Regions from separate parts of the Weizmannia sp. WK01 genome, predicted to be linked through region 2. Evidence: riboswitches for the same ligand, from Rfam matches in the RefSeq annotation. Region 2 holds a riboswitch; each other region holds the start of a gene.
What was found. Region 2 has a riboswitch for thiamine pyrophosphate ahead of OF158_RS08155 (ABC transporter permease). Riboswitches for the same ligand answer to the same signal wherever they lie in the genome.

Region 1 (7,586 bases), 930 kb from region 2:
AGCACAAGATAGTGTCCGGCATCAATTTCAGTCGAATAGCGGTCCAGTTCGTCCTGCGGGAGATCCAGATTGGTCAGTTTTCTTGTCGTTTCATCATAATAGTCCGGCTTGAAGAACCCTTTGATTTTCTCCCAGACAGAGCTGTTTTGTTCATCCTGGACAGTGGTGGTGTGGTCCACATTTGCGCCGGTCTGCTTTTTCAATAAAGTTCCATCATTCCCGTTTGAAATAATAGAAATATTGGAAGTGCTGTAGCCTTGTGCGGTCAACCGGTCTACTACGTCAATCGTTTCCTGCAACGTTGTGTAAATACCAACTACTTCTTTTGCCATCTCTATCTGCCTCCTAATGGTGATAGTGCATTTTTACCCGGTAGAAAAAGGGTTAAACGAGTTTCATAGGTTTTAACATCTCCATAAAATTCAGTCAATATAGAATTAAATGGAGGGAGAGAGATGGAAGAATCTGCATATCTATCGTATGATGCAACAGGGCTGGCCGGACTCGTAAAGCGAAAAGAAGTAAGTGTGGAAGAAGTGCTTGAGGCGGCAATGGCCCGGATTGAAAAAACAAACAGGCGTTTAAATGCCGTCATCCGGACACGGTTTGAGAAAGCAAAAAAGGAAGCGGCCACGCTCCGTACAGATGAGCAGCCATTTGCCGGCGTGCCGATTTTGCTGAAAGACCTTTCTCAGGCAGTAAAGGGCGAGCTGCTCACATCCGGATCAAAACTGCTCCAGCAAAACCGTGCCAGAGAAGATGCTTTTTTTACGGCAAAATTGAAGGAAGCGGGGTTTATCATTCTCGGACATACAAACGTACCGGAATTTGGATTAAAAAATATTACGGAACCTGAACTTTATGGTCCGGCGCGCAATCCGTGGAATCCCCATTTTTCACCCGGCGGATCAAGCGGTGGTTCCGCGGCTGCGGTGGCTTCCGGGATGGTACCGGTTGCCGGTGCAAGTGACGGCGGCGGATCGATCCGCATCCCAGCTTCTTTTACAAGTTTAACAGGATTAAAGCCGACAAGGGGAAGGACACCGGTCGGGCCGGGCCGTGGACGGCAATGGCAAGGGGCGGCTATTGACTTTGTGCTGGCAAAAACAGTCAGAGACAGTGCAGCGCTCCTCGATGTGCTACAAACGGTAGAGCCCGCCGCTGCTTTTCAAACGCCGCTTTTTCCGGGATATGTAAAGGAACTAGAGCGGAGTGGAACGAAAAAATACCGGATCGCGTTTTCGGTTGAATCGCCGGTCGGGACGCCTGTCAGCCGCGATGCAAAACAGGCTGTCTATAAAACGGCAAAATGGCTGGAGCAGGAGGGCCATCTTGTGGAAGAAGCCAAAAACGGTGTTGACGGCAGGCGGCTGATGGAAAACTATTATTTAATGAACTGCGGGGAAATGGCGGCGGAACTTTCGGATTTGGAAAGCGCACTTAGACGCCCGCTTACGGAAAAAGATATGGAGCCGGTTTCGTGGGTCTTGTATGCTGCCGGGAAAAATGTCACGGCGGCGGAATACGCAAAGAGCCTTGCGGAGTGGGATAAAGCCGCAGCACAAATGGCTGCTTTCCATGAGACTTATGACCTGTATATCACGCCTTCAACCGCGTTTCCGGCACCGAAAATCGGGGAACTTACCCAAACCGGGAAAGAGCGGGATCGCTTGTTTGGCGTTACCGGACTTCCGAAAGAAAAGCAGCAGGCACTTGTCTATGATATGTTTGAACCGAGCTTAACGTTTTCCCCGTTTACGCAGCTGGCCAATTTAACCGGGCAGCCGGCGATCAGCCTGCCGGTTCATGTAACAGCGGCCGGGCTTCCTTTAGGGGTACAGCTGGTTGCGCCGAAAGGAAATGAACATTGGCTGCTGGATGTCGCTTATGCGCTCGAACAGTCGGAACTTTGGGTTGGCATGCAGGGAAACCCTTGCCTTTAAAGCATGAATAAGCGGCGTTACTTACGCACGGGTTGGAACTCTACGTTAAGGAAGGCCGCGAAAAATCCTCGCTACCTTAACGTAGAGTCACTCTACGTTAAGGAAGGAGACCAAAAATCCCCGCTATCTTAACGTAGGGCGTTCTATGTTAAGGAAGGGTGAAAAAAGCAGGATTTATCTTAACATAGAAAGGAAGCTCGACAAAAAGACATGCTTTCTTAATGTAGAGACGTCCTATGTTAAGGAAGGCTGCCCAAAAGTCCCGCTTCCTTAACGTAGAGGCGTTCTACGTTAAGGAAGCTCGAAAAAAATGCCCGCTTTCTTAATGTAGAGGCGTTCTATGTTGAGGAATGCCGGCAAAAAGTTCCGCTATCTTAACGTAGAACTCTCTATGTTAAGGAAGTCCGAAAAAAAGACATGCTATCTTAACGTAGAGGCGTTCTATGTTAAGGAAGGCCGTCAAAAATCCCCGCTATCTTAACGCCCCAATCTTTACCAAGGCAGGCAAAGGCCGGCTTGCGCACCGCACCATCCTATTGAAAATTTTTTGCCAAAAAGGATGGCTTTCATGTTACAATAAAATTACAAGGAAAAAAAGCAGGGGAGCCGGTTTGGCTGAGAGGATGCCGCTTTGCATCGACCCTTCACCTGATCTGGATAATGCCAGCGTAGGGAGTCTCATATTGAAGCATGTTTCGGCATGTTTTGGATGGACAGGCTTTCTTGCGCATGCAATGAAAGCTTTTTTATTTGAAAAAAAGGAGGAGAATTTGATGGAAAAATCGAATCAAGTAACGGTTTCTTTTTCAGTTGTTCCGCATATTAAAAGTGATGACTTATACGGTGTCGTCGACCGCGCGATCGAAGTCGTCCAAAATGCCGGCGTACGTTATGAAGTCGGGGCAATGGAAACGACGATGGAAGGCGATCTTGACGAGCTGCTTGAGATCATCAAAAAAGCGCAGGATGCTTGCGTTCAAGCCGGTGCGATTGATGTCCTCACATCGATCAAAATCCATTACCGGCCAAGCACCGGGGTGACAATGGATGAAAAAATTGCAAAATATCGCGAACAAACGCCGCAGCCGGTTCGTTAACACGGCGCTCACGGCTGCCTGGCTCATTTTTTTGCTCTTCGTCTGGCAAGGGGTAACGGCCGGCTTTCATATCAGTGAATGGATGCTGCCAAAACCGACGGAAGTATGGCAGGAATTGAAAAGCCTGCAATGGATGGTTTGGCCCAATATTTGGCAAACTGCAAAAGAAGTATTGATCGGACTAGCCTTTTCCATTGTGATTGGCGCAGCGATTGCCGTTTTTATGGATATGGTTCCCGTTTTCCGGATGCTGGTCCGGCCGCTTTTGGTCGTTTCGCAAACGATTCCGATTGTGGCAATTGCGCCGCTTTTAATCGTCTGGTTCGGATTCGGGCTCCAGTCAAAAATCATTGTGGTCATTTTAATCTGCTTTTTCCCGCTGGCATTGAGCATCCTGGAAGGGTTTCAAACGGTGGATGATGACTTGGTGAAACTGTTAAAGACCATGCATGCTTCAAAATGGCAGCTATACCGGAAAGTCAAATTTCCGGCTGTGCTCCCTTACTTTTTTTCCGGTTTAAAAATTGCCGTTACATATAGTGTGATGGGTGCCATTATCGGTGAGTGGCTCGGCGCAAGCGAAGGGCTCGGCGTCATGCTGACAAGGGCGACGAAATCTTTTATGACGGCCCGCCTGTTTGCTATCTCTGCTGTCATCATTGGGCTCACATTTCTTTTATACGGCGCTGTTGAATGTTTGCAAAGGCTATCCGCACCATGGGTATACCGAAAGGAAGATCATCAATGAAGAAAATGTTAATCATCTTGCAGGCGGCCATGTTGCTGCTTGCTGCCGGATGCGCCGGAAGCGGGCAGAAGGAAAGCAGCAAAAAAGCGCTGCAAAAGGTGACGGTTGTGCTGGACTGGTTTCCGAACACCAATCATACCGGCCTGTATGTAGCTAAAACAAAACACTATTTTCAAAAGCAGGGCCTGGATGTGAAAATCATCCAGCCGGGGGACAATATTACGGCTGAACAAATGGTGGCTTCCGGGAAAGCGGATTTCGGGGTCAGTTATCAGGAAAATGTCACCACGGCAAGGACGGAAGGAATTCCGATTGTGTCCATTGCCGCGATTATCCAGCACAATACTTCCGGCTTTGCTTCTTTGAAAAAAGACAACATCACTTCTCCGAAAGACTTTGAAGGAAAACGTTACGGCGGCTGGGGTTCGCCGTCTGAAGAAGCCGTCATCAAAACGGTCATGGAAAAATATGGCGCCGACTACAGCAAAGTAAAAAATATTGTGCTCGGCCAGACGGATTTTTTCAAATCAATCGGGCGTGAAGCGGATTTTGAATGGATTTATTACGGCTGGGACGGCATCCAGGCAGAGCGGAGCGGGAAAAAACTGAATCTTATCATGGTCAAAGATCTCGACCCTGCGCTTGATTATTACAGCCCGGTCATCATTACAAGCGAAAAACTGGCCAAAGGGGATAAACCTCTTGTCAAATCTTTTATGAAGGCTACGGCTCAAGGCTATACATTTGCAATCAAGCACCCGGAACAGGCCGCCGATATCCTGATTAAGGACGTGCCGGATACAAATAAAGGGCTTGTCCGCGCCAGCCAGAAGTGGCTAAGCACGAAGTACCAGGACGATGCCGCGGAATGGGGGGTACAGAAGGAAGAAGTGTGGCGCCGTTATATGGACTTCCTTTATGACCATAAAGTCATTAAGAAAAAAATCAACATCAAGGCTGCCTACACAAACGAATTTCTTCCAAACCGGCCATGACGTATTTGCAATTGGAAGGTATTACGAAAACATTTGGCGGGAAAAAAGTGCTGGAAGGCATTTCCGCAACGATCCGGAAAGGTGAATTCTGTACTTTTATCGGGCCGAGCGGATGCGGAAAAAGCACGCTGTTAAATATCATTGCCGGGATTGAAAAGGCGAATGGCGGCAAAGTGCTGCTTGACGGCAAACCGGATGGGGTTCAGGATGCCGCCGGTTTCATGCCGCAGCAGGATTTGCTTCTGCCTTGGCGGACGGCACTGCAAAACATTGTTTTGCCGCTTGAAATAAAAGGGGTGCGGAAACGGGAACGGGTTTTGCGGGGGATGGAGGTGCTCCGGCAGTTTGGCCTTGAGGATTACGCCGGCCACTATCCCGCCTCGCTCTCCGGCGGCATGCGGCAGCGGATCAGCTTTTTGCGCACGTATTTATGCGAAAAACCGGTTATGCTGCTAGACGAACCGTTCGGGAAGCTCGATGCTTTTACTAAAATGGATGTCCACCGCTGGCTGCTCGAATCATGGGAGAAAGGAAACCAGACGATTCTTATGGTTACCCATGATCTTGATGAAGCCGTGCTGCTATCGGACCGTGTTTTTGTCATGTCGCAGCAGCCGTCCGCCATCATTCACGAATTGAAGGTGCATTTGCCGCGCCCGCGGAAATGGGAGATGCTCTCTTCGGATGCGTTGAAAAAAGACAAAGATGAACTGTTAAGAGAACTTGCCTCATTTTTGGGGAAATAAAAAAGGTTTGGAGATGCTCCAAACCTTTTTTTACAAGTTCAGCATATTGGATGCCGCATATTTTTCGACGGAAAGGCCGGTCCGGTCAATTTTGGCCGGTTCAACCAGCACATGCGGAAAATGGGCGTGGATCGTTTCTGCCATGGCCTCTGCCTGCCCGGACGGCACAAGCGAAATAACCGTCGGGCCGGCGCCGCTAATGACCGTCCCGTACGCGCCGAGTGATTTAGCCAGCCGGCGGATCTCCAAAAATTCGGGGATCAATTTTGTCCGGTACGGCTCGTGAAAACGGTCCTGTTCCATCATTTTTCCGGCCAGTTCGTACTGGCCGCTTATGAGCGCCGCAATAAAAAGATTGCTGGCCGCACTTCCTTTTACCGCCTCTTTCCGTGCATAAAAATCAGGAAGCACTTTGCGCGCATCTTCCGTTTTTAACTCATAATCGGGAATAAACAGGAGCAAATCCGCCATAATGTCAAAAAACGGCACGACTTCGACTCGTCCGTCCCCTTGCTCGGCTGAAACAACGAGCCCGCCGAACAGGGATGCCGCGACATTATCCGGATGCCCCTCGATCCGGGTGGCAATGTCCAGCTTTTCTGCAAGCGAAAGCCTGAGATTTCCGGCAAAGTTGGCAAGTTCAATGCCGGCCACAACGGCTGAGGCGCTGCTGCCAAGCCCGCGAGCAAGCGGAATTTCGCTGTCAACAATGACTTTGCACGGGGCAAGCTGCACGCCGTATAAATCCGCAACCTGCCGCGCAATTTTTAAGATAAAAGGGTCGCTGTCTTCCGGAAGCGGCGGCAAAAGGGGTGATACTTGTTCAAAAACCCATTCCTCGCTGCTAAGCACTTCAAGCGTTAAAAAACGGTTGAGCGCCATGCCGACTGAATCAAATCCGGGCCCGAGATTTGCCGTGCTTGCGGGGACGCGGATAACCAGCCTGTTCATACATGGATCACATTCGAAAGATAATCTGTCACGGCTTCCTCCGTTGCCGGCAGCACGGCAGGCCGGACTTCGACTTGGGACATGGCGGTCTGCGGGTCTTTTAGCCCGTTTCCGGTCAGGACAGCAACCACTTTGCTTCCTTTTTTGATCTGTCCCGTTTTGACCTGCTTGATGACACCGGCGATGGACGCACATGAACCCGGTTCGGCGAACGTTCCTTCATTGCGGGCGAGCAGCCGGAACGCATCAAGGATTTCCGGGTCTGACACTGAGTCAATCACGCCGCCTGATTCATCGCGGGCGTTGACAGCCAGTTTCCAGCTTGCCGGGTTGCCGATCCGGATCGCGGTGGCGACCGTTTCCGGGTTTTCGATCACCCGATCCCGGACGATGGCAGCTGCGCCTTCCGCTTCAAAGCCGTGCATTTCCGGCAGGCCGGTTTCGAATTTCTCATTGAACTCTTTGAATCCTTTCCAATACGCGCTGATGTTTCCGGCATTGCCGACCGGGATGGCAAGGACATCGGGTGCTGAACCCAGCTGCTCACAAATCTCGAAAGCTGCCGTTTTTTGGCCTTCCAGCCGGTAAGGGTTAACCGAGTTTACAAGTGTAACAGGCGAAGTTTCGCTTACTTTCCTGACGATTTTAAGCGCCTGGTCAAAATTGCCATCAATTTCCACGATTTCAGCGCCGTACATAACGGCCTGTGCCAGTTTGCCAAGCGCGATTTTTCCGCTCGGGATCACGATGATTGCCCGGATTCCGGCTTTTGCGGCATAGGCGGCCGCAGAAGCGGAAGTGTTGCCGGTGGAGGCGCAGATAACGGACCTGCTGCCGTTTTCGATCGCTTTCGCAACCGCCATCACCATGCCGCGGTCTTTAAAAGAGCCGGTTGGGTTCAAACCTTCAAATTTTCCGTACAATTCCACGCCGAGCTTTTCCGAGAGGCGGGCAAACGGGATAAGCGGCGTATTGCCTTCAAATAATGTCAGTTCCGGTGTTTTGTCTGTGACGGGTAAAAATGATTTGTACTGTTTGAGTAATCCTGGCCATTGATTCATGTTTTTATGCCTCTCCTTCAACACGGTAGTAGCTGTTCACTTCTT
Region 2 (7,586 bases):
TGCTTTGACCATTGTCCGCACGGCTGCTTCTTCCAGCGGAATGGAAGAGTAGCCGACCGTTTTGCCCGCCAGGTCTTTCGGTGAGCGGATGCCGCTTGAAGCCGGCACCATCACACGGTTCAGCGTATGGCGGACGACGGTGCCAAAAGATTGGACCGGAATCTTCTCATCGCGCGCGATTAACACTTGGGGTTGATAACTTAATGCAATATCAATTCGATTCGCAGCCGCAAGTTTTAACGGGTCATTTGTGTCAGAAGGCATTTTGATGCTGACATCAAGGCCCTGCGCTTTAAAATAGCCTTTTTCCTGGGCTACATAAAGAAAAGAATGAACCGCATTTGGATACCAATCCAGCATGATCGTTACTTTTTGCACATGTTTCGTTGCTTGCTGCGAATGATTGCTGCAGGCACCTAGGAAACATGCGAGCACAGCGACCATTATCCATCGTTTCTTCATTGAAAATCCCCCTAAATTTTTGTTCTGTTTTTCAATAAGCTTTTTTCCATCCCATAAATAAGCAAAAATAATCCCATGCCGAGTGCAGCCAATAGAAAAACAGCCGAAAAAACAGCGCCCGACTGCAAATATCCGGACATTCGCTTGCTAAAAAAGCCAAGCCCCGCAGTTGCGCCAAGCCACTCTCCGATCGCTGCCCCGCTGACACAATATACAACCGATAATTTCAAGCCGGATAAAAATTGGGGAAGGGCCATCGGGACAGAAAGTTTTCGAAAAATATCCCAGCGGCTGGCGCCCATTGTCCGAAACAAATTCAAATAGGCGGGATCAACGGTTTTTAATCCGTCAAAAGTGCTGATTACAATCGGAAAGATAGCCGTTAACACAATGATCGCTACCTTGCTCCAAACTGAATAACCGAACCACATCATAAAAACAGGTGATACGGCGACAAGCGGGATCGTTTGCGAAATAACAAGAAACGGATAAAAGATTTTTTCAGCCGTTTTGGAAACATACATGATGACACCGATCATCACTCCGCCCGCAACGGATAAAAGAAAACCGATGCCGACTTCCTCCACTGTCGCTGGCAAATGCACATTTATTAATTGCCTGTGATTTTCTATGAAAGATGCATAGATTTGGGTAGGGGACGGCAAAATGAAAGACGGGATCATCCCTTTCTGTATGACCCACTGCCAGCCGGCTATCAAGACCAGCATCGTAACGCAAAAAAGTCCGTAATCCCCCAGCCATTTTCGCCACTTCATTTAGGAAACCTCCTTTCATCCAAACTTCCAATATGTACAAGCTGCAAACCGTTCCAAAGCCCGTTCAACTATTTAGATTTTTTGCTGCTAAAACAGTTTTCCGGCAAGTTCTTTTCATCTTCATTTCTTCCCTTTTCCTCACAAGTCCGTCTTCATTGGCGAGCTTTTCCAGGTTACCGCTCTAAAAACAGCTATTTTCCCCTCCCTTCCAACAGAAAAAAGCCAGGCCTGTAAAAGACCTGACTTTAATAAGCAAGAAAATTTTCACAAATCCCTACTTTCCTACGCCGGCATGATCCGGATCAGGTCCAAAGGGTTGAAAAACCAACTGTTTTTCTCTCAGCCCGCCAATCCGGGCACCCCTAGTAGTCTGAAATATTCACTTTTTTCCATTATAGGCTTTCTATTTGCTTGTGTAAAGTGGTGCAGGCTTTTTTCTATGGTGATTGGTTCAATTATCGGCTCCAAGTCAGGTCTCCTGTTTTTCCAAAAATCCCGAAAAAAACCGCAAAAATTTTCAATCATGATGATACTCACGATATATAAGCTCATTTACCGCTTCATTCCGTCATCGTAAATTGAATAGACAGCCATTCAGATATGTTATTTTGCTTAACCATTATTTATATGGCAACGGCTGCGGTTGTAAGTGCTGACGGAAACAACCACATCGCCCCCTCTTCCCGTGCTTGTAACTCACAAAAAGCACCCAATTTTATGAAAAATTTTAAAATCATCTTGTTAAATGACATTCATGTCGCTTATAATAATAAAAACGACACAAATGTCATTTAAGGAGGAGCATAAATGAAAATCCGCTTTTTAAAAATCATTCCTTTCTGTTCTTAATCAGTGCGCAAACCATTTCAAATCTTGGGGACTGGCTGCATCTTGTTGCATTGTTTGCATTAGTGGCATTTAAGTGGCACGCCGACCCGATTGCAATGGCAGGCATTACATTATGCATGGTGCTGCCGTCAATTTTATTTGGATCCCCTGCCGGCTGGCTGGCAGACCGGTTTAACCGTAAAATGCTGATGAGCTTCTCGGATTTCGCCCGCTGCGGTTGTGTGCTCGGGATTGCTTTTTCCGTTTCGCTTTGGCAAGTTTATATCTTTCTATTTTTTTTGGGCTTTTTCTCAGCCGTCTTCACCCCTGCAGAAAGCGGCCTGCTTCGCCAAGTTGTTGGTGAAAACCAAATACAGGCGGCAATCGGCACAAGCGAGATGATCAATAACAGCGCCAAAATCATCGGGCCGGTAGCAGGCGGCGCATTGATCAGCCTGACCGGAATCAAAGGCGCTTTTTATCTTGATGCCATTTCTTTCTTCCTCTCCGCCCTCCTGCTGTTTGGAATCAAGGCGCCAACATTACAGAGCCCGGTAAAAAGTGATCTAGAACATCGGGAAAAGGTCGCGCTAACTGAAGGATTTCGCTTTCTCTCCGGTTTTCCCGTGTTAAAAATGGGTCTGATCGTTTTTTGTACCATGATACTGGCCTTGCAAATTTCTGATTCCCAGGCCATGATATTAATAAGGGATATCAAGAACGCAACGGTCCATTTTGCGAGCTGGTGTATTGCGGCAAGCGGTTTTGGCATGCTTACTGCTTCCGTGCTGTTTACGAAAATAAAGTTAGGGGAGAAATTAATCACTTTAAAAATCAGCCCCGCCATACTTGGTTTGGGTTGTATCATGGTAAGTACGGGTACCGGCTGGCCGATCGGCATCATTGAAGCCGTTTACCCTTGCGTCTTTTTTCTGATGGGTTTTTCTTTTACAATGGCTGCCATTCCTTTCGATGTGCTCGTCCAAAAGAAAACGCCTGAAACGCATACCGGAAGAGTGTTCGGTACCATCAACAGCCTTTCTACACTCGCTGTGCTTGTTGGCATATTACTTGGAGGCTCGCTTTCAGAGTGGTTTGGCGTCAGTCTCGCATTCCTGATCTCTGGCGGAACCACTTGCCTGCTTGCTGCCGTTTCCGCAATCGCAATGAAAAAAGCAGAAAGGAAGGAAATTCATGTCGCCGAGGGTATCAAAACAACATCTTGAAGAAAGAAAAAATCATATATTGGATGCTGCGAAGCGGGTGTTTGAACGAAAAGGCTATGAACCTGTTACCATGCAGGATATCGTAAAAGAAGCCGGCATTAGCAGAGGAAATCTGTATCAGTATTTTTCCAACACAGAAGAAATCATGCAGGCGGTTATTGAAAAAAATGACGATTCATTTTATACGTATATTCAAGACCTGGCAGGCAGCCACGAAAAAATATGGGATGCCATTCAAGCCTATCAGAAAGTGGTTTGCCAAAGTTTGCCAAATCCTTACGGGATCGTAATGTATGAATACTCTGTCACCAGGTGGCGCAATCCGGAAAGAAAGGCATTTTTCCAAAAAAGGTATACCCGGGCCATGAAAAGCTTTTTAGCGCTTCTGGAAGAGGGCGTAAAACAGGGTGAATTTCATCCGGTACAGCCGCTTGAAACGATTGTCAATTTTATGGTGAACATATGGGACGGCCTGATTTTAATGGCTCAAGTGGAAGAACCAGAAAGAGTGGCAGTAGGCGGACAGCTTGAGGCGTTAAATTTATACTTAATTCAGGCTTTGCGTCCCGATGAAAATGCAGACTGGCATTTGGACACCAAGATTGAACCCGGTTGATACGAACCGGGTTCAGATATAAAACGATGATGATCGTTATTTACGCAATTCGCTATATTGAATCTGAATCCTGTTTTCCGGTTTTTGATCCACTGTATATAAGATAAACAGAAAAAACCATTCCAAAGGTTTCATGAAAAGATAGACAAGGTCCGCTGACCACTTTGTACGGATATGCCTGCTGAGAGGATAACCGTATTTATCATAAATATAGCGGATGAAGTGATGCATACGCGGCATGTATTCTTCAAGAAGATGTTCGAAGGCATTCGCAACGAGCAACTGGCGATTCACAGGAATTCTTTTGCCGTGCCGGAGCCCTGCCCTTACCGGCTTAACGACTTTTGTGTGCCCCCTCGCTGCCACAGAACATAAATAGTGTTCGTCTCCTTTTAACATTTCCGGAGGGGGATTGGGTATCCTGGAATAGGTGAAAGAACTTGTATCTAAAAACAAACGGATAAAGCTGTCCGGCCGCTGACCAAATAATATGAGGACCATTTAAACAATAAGCAAAACAGGAAAAAAACAAATCGCCCACAATCGAGGCATTTTACTACACCGTACGGAAATTTTAAAGAGTAAAAGAAGAAATCCCTTATACTGTACAGTCTCTTTCCTCATTTTTATTGAAAACTCATTCAGTGAATCTTTTAACTTGGTGATATACAGTAAAGCAAGGCAAAATAAGCTATATTGAAATGCTCGGACGGAATACATATCCCCCAGTTTTGAGAATAGCGTATGTGTAAAATAAACAGCAGCAAACCCAATATTTGGAACCAGTATCATACTGCTCACGACATAGATAACCGGTGAAACCTGGCCGGGATAAAAATTCAATATCAGGAACCCAACCAGGCCCAATACAACCAACACAATCGCTGAAAGGATATGATTAGGAGCCAATGAAGCATAGCCGTCCGCCCGCCCTCCGATTTCATAAACGTGCAGCTGTTCGCCTGCCCTTGCACCATAAGCGTTCAGATAACACCCCACGATCAACAGGCAAATAAGCACGGCTGCATTCACCGTATCCATTGTTTTGACTTTGATGGATGGGGCTACTTGTGTTCCCTTTTTAAAGCTGGATAGGAATCTGGCAATCACATACACAGGAATACAGAGAACAAATAGGGCTAAAAACACAAAAAATACGGATAGAATATGATAGCCAAATCCTAGGATGTATGCCGCTACCAGGAACAAAAGCACGACTGCAATTAAACTTATGATTACAATTGGCGCTCTGTTGTTTTTCAATGCAGTCCCCCCTATGCTAAATGAATATTTTCAAAAATGCGCCCGCGCTTCTGGCGCTTCTTTGCGATTGTATTTCCGGATAACAGTTAAATTGATTTGTTCCAGGCCTTTGGTTTCTTTCGCTATGCTTATTCGTTTTTTAAAGTGCCCCCCACCCCCTTTCTACAAAAGTCCCGTAAAAAGGCGGATTTGAAGTAAGTTTGGTCGAAAAGAATGCTGTACTGTACTCCCCTCAAAGGAAGATGAAGATAGTTCCCTTAACAATAGGAAAATATATAGGAGGAGTGGAATTGAGTTAATGGATTACGGATGATCATCCATATTTCACAGTGTGCCGTCTTTCAATATCTTTTCACATAAATAACCAACGATATATGCCCGGGGCGTCCTTTCTTTAAGGTCTTGGTTTTTGACAAGATCGTCAATCGCCATCCAAATGGTATTCCATAAATCAGTATTTTCATATTCTTCGTATGGATGATTTCTCATTTTAAGTTGCCTCCTCCTCAGTCGAAGCCAGTGGTTTTTTAACAGTTTCGGTTGTGAATTTGACTTCTCTCTTTATGATAGGACAAATTCCTCCGGGGTTGATTGCAGTGCACGCATCAAAGTTTCCGGTACGCGTCAGCATCAGACTCATGTAAAATACGGATATGCATTTGCTCCTCTTCTATCCGCTTTTTATTTATCGTTAAAGGTTCTAAACCTTCCCTGCCATCCGGAACACTTTCCCGTCCATTTCAGGCTTTAGCCATTTCATCCCCATTTTCTCATAGAACGAAATGGCCTGCTTGTTTGTCGGGGATACTCTGAGATGGTATTCCTCCAATTGATGTTTTTTGAAAACGCTCATCGCATACGCATGCAGCTCAGCACCAAGACCCAAGCCGCGTTTTTCCGGAATAAGATAGTACAAGTTGACATAGCCAATCGATTTGCCTACAAAATCTTTACGTGTCACCTCAAGCTGTCCAATTGGAACTCCATTTTCAATCGCAAGCATAAAACCTTCCGGAAATCGTACTTGCTGCATTTCAAGCCATTCAAGGTACTCTCTTGCATTGAAATTTGCATCCGTTCCGAAGCTTACGATAAAAGAATCCCTGCGGAACGGGAGAATATACTGGAGATGCTGCCTAACTTGAATGGGAATAAAATCCATTTATTAACCTCCTCTCTTGTTTCCTCCTTTGCCAGCCCTTTATCATTTCTTTTCGCCCCGGCAGCTGAAATCCATTTATCAATCGGTTGGCACAATTCTCTATTTTCTTATCGTCATTTATTGTAGCACAAGAACTGCGGATTTCCTTCTTTTACATTGTCCGTTTACTTTTTCAGCGTGAATCAACGGTCAATTATGGATAGTCATTTTTGAAGCAATATGTTATGTTGAGACTGTAAAGGATGCGGAAATGGGGGCTCCGAAATGTTTGATACAGTGATAAATACTGTGTTAGGTTTTGCTATGATCATTCTTATACTTTTTTTGCTTTACCGGTATCTCGTTCTTATGAAAACGAAGAAACTGTCTAAAATCGATTCCTTTTTTATAAAAGAATCCCATCATATGAATAACATACCCAATAAACAGATCGTTCGCTTCCTGAAATTGAGATATATTTTTAGTGCTGCCATTTTATTCCTGTTTCTTATAGTAGTATTATATTTTAAAACCGTAAACAGTCTTGTCATTCCTCTTATTTTATTGATAGAGTTTACCGGAATTTCCGTCATTGATCATAAAATTAAAAAGGCGAAAAACAAATAACCCAGCCGGCTTGGTTCAGTTCACCTTGTTAGAAAATATGATCTATTTGGACACTAAAGGAGGAAACCGGAATGTTTGATGACGTACATGAAACTGAAGCCGATCTGTTTTTCCGGATATCATAACTGCAGCCATTTAAAAGAACAACTACTTCATTTGATGTGAGCGTTCCATTTAAACGAAGACCAACTACCAGATTTATAAAGTGCATGAAAAAACCGCAGATCGTAATCTGCGGCTTGCTTTGGCCCGGCAACGTCCTACTCTCGCAGGGGGAGACCCCCAACTACCATCGGCGCTGGAAAGCTTAACTTCCGAGTTCGGGATGTGTTCGGGTGTGACCTTTCCGCCATCATCACCGGACCTGTATAATTTGGGATGTGTTCCCTGAAAACCGGATGGGAGAAAAAACTGTAAACGGAGAATGCGTTTCTAACTTTGAGAATTGTCTAGCTCCAGCGCCTATCGGCTAGCGTATTTCTACGCTTTCTCCCTACGATAAGTCAACATCGGCTCGCCTTTAGGGGCTCGCCGTGTTTCCTTTATCTCAGTCGAAAGCTCCGAAATCCGTACGCCGATGAGCGAGGCGCTTCCGCTTTTCGTGGTTAAGTCCTCGATCGATTAGTATCCGTCAGCTCCACGCGTCG
Region 3 (7,586 bases), 850 kb from region 2:
TTAGCCTATATCATTCTGTCAAAATACGCATTTCCGTTTTCAAAATTTAAAAAGGATACAATTTTTCAAAACACAGTCGTTCTCGAATCAAATCACAGGGAGGGGATTCACAATGAAATATGATACGCTCATAAAAAATGGAAAAGTTGTTTTTAGAAACAGCGTTAAAATCGCTGATCTTGCCATCCAAAATGGAAAAATTGCTGTAATTGCGGATAAAATTGAGGAAACGGCAGAACAAGTTTATGACGCTTCAGACCAATATGTGATGCCGGGAATGGTCGACATCCATGTGCATATGTGCGAACCGGGGAGGACGGAATGGGAAGGATTTGAAACCGGAACAAAGGCGCTTGCCGCCGGGGGAACGACAACCTATGTAGATATGCCTTTAAATGCGCTGCCTGCCACGACAACAAAAGATGCTTTAGAAAAAAAGCTTGCCGCTGCCGCCGGCAAAAACTATGTGGACTACGCTTTTTACGGCGGATTAGTCCCAGGTAATCTCGATCAGTTAAAAGAACTTTCCGATTGCGGTGTTGTTGCTTATAAATGTTTTATGGCCAGCTGCGGAACCGATTTGCCGGGAGACTTTAAAAATGTAGATGATTACACGCTTTATGCGGGGATGAAAAAATTAGCCGAGCTGGGACATATTTTATTGATTCATGCAGAGAATGCCGCCATTACCGATGGGTTAGCAGAGGAGATGATCAAACAAGGGAAAACAAGTCCGGCTGATTATGTTGCAACACGGCCTGTATTTACAGAAGTGGATGCCATCAAGCGGGCGCTATATTTTGCGAAACAAACCGGGTGCAAACTGCATTTTGTCCATGTCAGCAGTGCGGAAGGGGTGGAAGAAATTACGAAAGTGCGGAACGAAGGACAGGATGTCACGCTTGAGTCATGCCCCCATTACTTTACCATCACAACAGCCCAATTTGCGGAAATCGGCCCACTTGCCAAATGTTCCCCGCCTTTGCGCAGCGAAGCGGAGCAGGAAAAACTTTGGGAAGGATTGAAACAAGGAAAAATCGATATGCTGACATCCGACCATTCCCCTTGCCCGCCTGTAATGAAGGACAGCGAAACCGGAAATATTTTTGAGGTATGGGGCGGCATAACCGGGTGCCAGAATAATGTCGATTTGATGTTCGATGAGGCTGTCAAAAAGCGCAATATTCCCATTACGCAATTTACGCGCATGATTGCAACCAACCCTGCCGAACGTTTTGGCTTAAAATCGAAAGGGGAAATTGCGCTCGCAAAAGATGCGGATCTCCTCTTTCTCGATCCCGACCGGCCATACACGGTAAGTGCGGAAGACCTCTATTACCGCCATAAGCACAGCCCGTATATCGGCAGAAAAATTGATTGCCGGGTTACGAAAACTTTTGTAAGAGGACAGCTCGTATTTGATCTGGATGGCGGTGGTATCAAGGGTGAGCCGGTTGGCAAATGGATCCGGCCAGCGAAGGTTTCAGACTATGCCGGAGTGCCGTCATAATGCCAACAGCATCAGGCTCTGCTTTCAAGAGCCTGTTGTTGCTGGCACAGATTTCGGGACAGGAATAAAAATAACGCAAGACAGCTTGCTGTTTTCAAGAGCCTGGTTTTGCTGGCATGGATTTTGACCGGTTATCAATGGCTGGCAACCTGTATGCACCATGGCAAATGCCTTCAATCCTCCGTGGTGCTTCGTTCAAATGTAAATGTAAGAGGAAGCTCGTATTCAATCTGGATAGCGGCTGTATACAGGCGAGCCGGTTGGCAAATGGATCCGGCCAGCGAAGGTTTCAGACTATGCCGGAGTGCCGTCATAATGCCAATAACATCAGGCTCTGTTTTCAAGAGCCTGATGTTGCTGGCACAGATTTCGGGACAGGAATAAAAATAACGTAAGACAGCTTGCTGTTTTCAAGAGCCTGGTTTTGCTGGCATAAATTTTGACCGGTTATCAATGGCTGGCATCCTGTATGCGCCGTGGTAATGCCTTCACTCCTCCCCGGTGTTTCGCTCAAAACTTACGGTTGCTTACGGTATGATTGATCATTCTGTCCCACCCTTTATTTTTTTGTAAAACTTTTATCAAAACATAGCCAAAAATGGCCCCTGCAAAAGAGCTTAAAAAGAAGGCAGGGATAAATCCGAAAAGCGTTGACGCTTGGCCGAGTAAGAAAACAACAATGGGATAACATGCCAAGGCACCGAGAATGCCTGTCCCCATAACCTCCCCAACAAAGGCAAAAATGAGCTTATTCGTCTTCGCGTACAGATAAGCTGCCAAAAACGCGCCGATCATGCTTCCCGGAAAGGAAAAATACTCCCTGTCCCAAGCAAGTTACGTAAAAGCGAGGATATAAAAGCTTGCGTAACCGCATAACCGGGGCCTAGCAAAACAGCCGAGAGTATGTTGGCAAAATGCTGTACCGGAAAAATTTTTGCAAAACCAACCGGGATATAAATCAAGCTGCTGGATACAGTTGTGATAGCTGCAATAACTGCAGTTGCTGTTATTTTTTGTGTTTTTCTCATTAGAACCAACCTTCCCTCCTTTTTAGTTGTGAATGAAAATCAGACCGGCCAGTCTTGTTTTTTATCGTTCATATCCCAAAATAAGTATTCATACTTTGAGGCTATTTGAAAATGGCGTTCTAAGACTGCCAATTCCGTTTCTGATTTTCCGCTTGCCAGTTGGTCCATTAAGTCAATTAACCACTGCGTTCCGGAGCCGAACGTTTCTGAAGAATAGGTTTCGATCCATTTCTTGTAAGGATTGGCCTCCAATGTGTCTCGATGATTTACTTTTAGCAGTTTCCCAATTTCCCAATAATCCCAGGCACACGGCAACAAGCAGGCAACAAGTTCAGCCAAGCTTCCATTGGCGGCCACTTGCAGCATATAACTCGTGTAAGCAAGGTTGATCGGCGTTGGTTGGGTTGCTTCTAAATCCGTCCGAGTAACGCCAAACTCGGCAGCGTATTGGCGGTGCAGTTCCATCTCAAAATGCAACGATTCATGGAGCACCGCAGCAAATCTCGTCATCATGCCGAGGTTACCCGCTTTCACAACACCCATGGCAAACAGTTTTGCGTACTCAACTAAATATACGTAATCCTGCTTTAAATAATAGATAAATTTATCTCTTTCTAAAGTTCCGTTCCCCAGTCCCACGACAAAAGGATGGTTATGGTTTTTCTCCCAAATCGGCTGGACATTTTGATATAGTCTTTCTGTAAAAGATCGTTTCAACAATGATTCCTCCTTGTTTACCGGAAAGCCGAATGCGGTTTGCAGGCTGGTTTCACCCTTTGCCCCGAGCAATGGCAGGAGGAGCATCCTCAAAATAAAAAAACCGCCCTCCATCGGAAAGCGGGTGTATCAATTACAAATCATCAGGTGTAATTTCATCACCTACTTCCCTTCGCTAGTACGAACTAGATCAGGTTCAAAGGGTACTTCTCAGCCAACCCGGCGCCCCTAGTAGATTATTATGAATATTCATTTACATTACTCTTACCATATCATAGTATCGTATTTTGTGCAACAGGAGATTTATTGTCCGTCTTTTAAGTTTTTGTAAAATATGGAAACAGAGCCAAAGAATGTTGACTCAAATGCTGCCTGTACCACGCTTCAGTTCCCGAGATACGGTATTTTTATTACAGCCAACCATATCAGTGATTACTTGCATGGATTTCCTTCTGCACGAAGGGTGGCAATCTTCACCATAGATAAACCCCCGTATTGATTGCGTTTTTATCGCAAACGGTTTATCATGGTTTTTTTCATTTATTTAGCTTGTTGCATTTGATTATCCAACTAGCCTTTTGTAATTTTATCAAAAAAGCCTATATAATCTACTATTGCATTTTCAAAATAATCACCTAAATAAATATCGAAATGTCCACAGTCATACTCTTTTATCGTTGCTTTCTTGGAGCGTTTTGCACACTTTATGGTTGCCCAAGCAGGTGCTAATGTATCTTTCCGACAAACCGCATAAAATATCGGTATTCCTATATTTTTAGTGTATCTACTAGGCGAATATTTAAAGAATTCTAAAACCGATCTTGCGGGGGCTTTATTCACAAACTTTAAATTTTCAGGCATCAACTTAAAAACCTTTTTGTAGTCAGAAACAGCCATCATCGCTACTTTCCCCGGCGCATCCACCAATTTAATCATGACCGGATGATACCCGGTAATAGAAGATAAAACGTCAGCTATGGCAAAGGGGAATATTTTTAGGGCAGATAGTGGTGAGACCGTTTTCACTGTAGCTAAGGTGTTTGTATATGGGCACTGTGCCACGGTTGCAAGAATATCTATTCGATGAGCTGATAGGGTTATAACGTGTCCCCCACTAAACGAACTTCCAAACAGGAGTATTTTACTATCATCAATGCTATCATTCTTTTTGATGAAATCAATGGCAGAGTTCCAATCTGCAAGTTGTTCTTTTACATTTATCCGTTGTCTTTTATTTCCGTCACTTGCTCCATGGTTACGATAATCAAATAAAAAGCAGGCATACCCGGCAGCAGCAAACCTTTCAGCATATGCGTCCAACCGCATTTCACGCACTCCACCCAAGCCATGAGCCATTACAATGACCGGGCACCTTTTATCTACATTGGGTAGATATAGCCACGCGCTACACCTTGTTCCATTTGAATAAAAGTCAATATCTTCTCGTCGAAATTGATTGTTCATTTTTCTCCCTTCTCCCGCTTCAGGCGAGCACAAACATTGCACGAAATAGAATTGACATATACGTATAAAAATGGCTCCACAGTGAACTACTCTCACTTCGATGGGTCACTCGAAGTAGGGGTTTCTCGACTTATCGTTACTTTACGAGCTAATGAAAGCTGACCAAGCGATCCTTTTTGTTCCAAGCGTTTATGTTTCATACTAACACCAATAAGCATATGCCTTCTTGTTTGTATCCCCGAATATTGCTCAATTCGTCCAGCGCAGTTTGTGACCAAAATACACGATACTCTTTGTCCACGCTTAAGACCCCTTGAAACATCTCCGAAGATACTTAAGCCCCTGTTCTTTGCTGTAAATGCGTCCGTTTCGCCGATCTTCGCGACTCTTTTGAACCTGACGAACAACTTCTTCATCTTTTGCCAGATATTCAACTTCCTTTTCGTTTAGTGCTTGTTCTCCCCGCTTGAAGGTTAAAAATTCAATAAAATCATACACTTCAAGGACATCTTGTTCAGGAATTTGATCAATCATCCGCTTTAATTCTTCACGGCTCACTCTCAAAACGTTTCACCGCCTTGTGGTTTATTTTCTCATTATATTTTTTAAATGCAAACACACTCCACATGGCTCAGGTGCTGTGAGATATCAGGACGTCCTATCCGTTAAGCAGAATCTGGGTTAGCCATGAGACATCTTTTAAAACGATACTCAATCAATAGCGTTTGCTTCGACATTGACGGGCACTGATTCTGGCCCGGCCTAAAATAGTAGTACCGGCCACTTTCCCTAATTTGCCGCGTTTCGGCACTGTCCAGGAAATGGCCGAAAATGGTTAAAAATACTTCAATTTCAGGACTTATATTTCCGGAAATCTATTTTATCAATGTCTTTATAATTGTTATGATCTGCTCTATAGCTATCCTTAGAGGACGCCTCACAAACACATAAATATTGTTCAGGATTTAGTAATTAAAATTGAACATCCCCTTTTGATGCATTTCCAGATCTTCTAATTTTATGCCTGGAAAAATTTGGGAGAGTATGTTGTTCTTACCCGTTGCCCTGCAGGCGGTCAATCAGCTAAATAGTTGCCTTCCATATTGTCCACCGGTCTTTTTCAACGATGTTATTTTCCTTTGTCACCTTTTTCTGGACATAATCGGTCAGCAAACTTAGTTCTTGATCATCCAGTTCATACAAAATGCTTCTTCCTGTTCTTTCACTTATGTCTTTTAATAATTGCGCTTTATTTTCGTGCACCTTTCTTGTTTCCCATAATTTAACTTCTTCAATTTTTTTGAACCCTGCTTCTTGCAAAGCCTCGATGACCGTTTGGCTGCTATGCCTGCGTTTTATTTCCTCATCAATTAATTTTGGAAATAACTCAAATAAATACCCTCTGATGTTTGTGTTATCTCCTTCTAATAAGCAATCATCGGGTGTGCGATCTTGAATAATAAAAACCCCGCCATCCTTTAACAGTCTGTGTGCTTCTTTAAAACAAGCATGCAAATCCCAAAGATGGTGTATTAACGCTCTTTCAATCACCAATTGAAAGCTTTGACTTTCTAAGCCTGTATCATAAGCGTTTCCGAGTTGAAAGGAGATATTTTTATAGTCTTTACAATTTTCCTTCGCTCCTTCAAGAATCGGTTCCGAAAAATCGATGCCTATAACAGTTTGAACGCCCATATCTGCCAGGGCTTTCGAATAAATCCCTCCTCCGCACCCGATATCTAAAGCGTTTGATATATGCTCGACAGTTAGCAGACTTTTCATCATGTCAATCCAGGAACGATCCGCAACACGGGTTGTATAAGTCAATCGATTTTGCTTACTGTGAAAATCAATTCCCATTTCTTATCCCTCATCTCTATTGAAAAATCATATTACTCTAAAAACTGAACTTAGTTTTTTACATTAAGACCAAGTCATCCATTTTACATCCTAATTGCTTTTGCAACCGGTAACAAAATAGCAATGTTTCGCTCATTCTCTCCAGCTTTATTTTATTATACCTCATTGGAAAGAAAAATTCGGAAAATTTTATTACAAATCATAAATATTCATTATAGTCCCGGTAATAAGCCGGCTATTGGAGATTTTTGATTTTGAATAAAAAATCGCCCTGATTTTGGAAAGGTGATTTTCACAAAATCAGGGCTTTGTATCGTTGCTGTTTACACATCTAAAACCAAATGCGCCACGCACTCCACATGCACCGTATGCGGGAACAAGTCCACCGGCTGGACGGCAGTCAGTTTGTAGCCAAACGGTTCGAGTTCTTTTATATCCGTTGCAAATGTGTCCGGGTTGCAGGAGACATAGACAATGCGCGCAGGTTGGGCCCGGCCGATTTTGCGCATCACTTTGCCGCCGGCGCCGGAACGTGGGGGATCGAGGAGCAGCAGTTCCGGGTTGCCGAAGCTTTCCAGCACTTCATCTATCCCTTTGCGTGCATCTTTGGCAAGGAAATATGTGCTTGAAATGCCATTGTCTTTTGCATTCCGTTTTGCCGATTCGATCGAGGATTCAACAATTTCAATGCCGGCAAGTTCCTTGACACGGTCCGCAAACGGCAGCGAAAATGTGCCGACGCCGCAGAACAGGTCAATCATTTTTTCTGTTTTCTCCGGCCGACCCATTTCAAGCGCAAGATCGACGAGTTTCTGTGCCTGTACTGGGTTGGTTTGGAAAAATGTATCGAACCATATCCGGTAACGGTAACCGCCCATTTCATCGTAAATAAAATCACGTCCAGAGAGGACATGTGTTTTTTCCGCCTGTGTCCGGTCTGCCCAATCGGTATTTTCGAGCCAGAGCAGGCTTTTTACTTGCGGGAATTTGCCGGTGATCCGCTCTGC

Region 1: another riboswitch for thiamine pyrophosphate. It lies ahead of OF158_RS03775 (MTH1187 family thiamine-binding protein); the one in region 2 lies ahead of OF158_RS08155 (ABC transporter permease).
Region 3: another riboswitch for thiamine pyrophosphate. It lies ahead of tenA (thiaminase II); the one in region 2 lies ahead of OF158_RS08155 (ABC transporter permease).

The regions. Positions count from the first base shown of each region.
Region 1 is NZ_CP109616.1:824,079-831,664, forward strand. It holds gene OF158_RS03765 (YflT domain-containing protein) at 1-332, opposite strand, end outside; gene OF158_RS03770 (amidase) at 456-1,943, shown strand; TPP riboswitch at 2,533-2,635, shown strand; gene OF158_RS03775 (MTH1187 family thiamine-binding protein) at 2,717-3,040, shown strand; gene OF158_RS03780 (ABC transporter permease) at 2,991-3,788, shown strand; gene OF158_RS03785 (ABC transporter substrate-binding protein) at 3,785-4,783, shown strand; gene OF158_RS03790 (ABC transporter ATP-binding protein) at 4,780-5,529, shown strand; gene thrB (homoserine kinase) at 5,560-6,480, opposite strand; gene thrC (threonine synthase) at 6,477-7,541, opposite strand; gene OF158_RS03805 (homoserine dehydrogenase) at 7,546-7,586, opposite strand, start outside.
Region 2 is NZ_CP109616.1:1,751,451-1,759,036, reverse strand. It holds gene OF158_RS08160 (ABC transporter substrate-binding protein) at 1-462, opposite strand, end outside; gene OF158_RS08155 (ABC transporter permease) at 474-1,238, opposite strand; TPP riboswitch at 1,501-1,612, opposite strand; gene OF158_RS08150 (MFS transporter) at 2,042-3,292, shown strand; gene OF158_RS08145 (TetR/AcrR family transcriptional regulator) at 3,261-3,908, shown strand; partial or broken gene OF158_RS17620 (DUF6688 family protein) at 3,945-5,057, opposite strand; gene OF158_RS08135 (hypothetical protein) at 5,496-5,660, opposite strand; gene OF158_RS08130 (GNAT family N-acetyltransferase) at 5,872-6,333, opposite strand; rRNA gene rrf (5S ribosomal RNA) at 7,187-7,302, opposite strand; rRNA gene OF158_RS08120 (23S ribosomal RNA) at 7,541-7,586, opposite strand, start outside.
Region 3 is NZ_CP109616.1:899,169-906,754, reverse strand. It holds gene OF158_RS04110 (NCS1 family transporter) at 1-123, shown strand, start outside; gene allB (allantoinase AllB) at 113-1,510, shown strand; partial or broken gene thiW (energy coupling factor transporter S component ThiW) at 2,021-2,538, opposite strand; gene tenA (thiaminase II) at 2,578-3,369, opposite strand; TPP riboswitch at 3,406-3,495, opposite strand; gene OF158_RS04090 (alpha/beta hydrolase) at 3,826-4,719, opposite strand; gene OF158_RS04085 (hypothetical protein) at 5,023-5,277, opposite strand; gene OF158_RS04080 (class I SAM-dependent methyltransferase) at 5,803-6,579, opposite strand; gene rlmD (23S rRNA (uracil(1939)-C(5))-methyltransferase RlmD) at 6,903-7,586, opposite strand, start outside.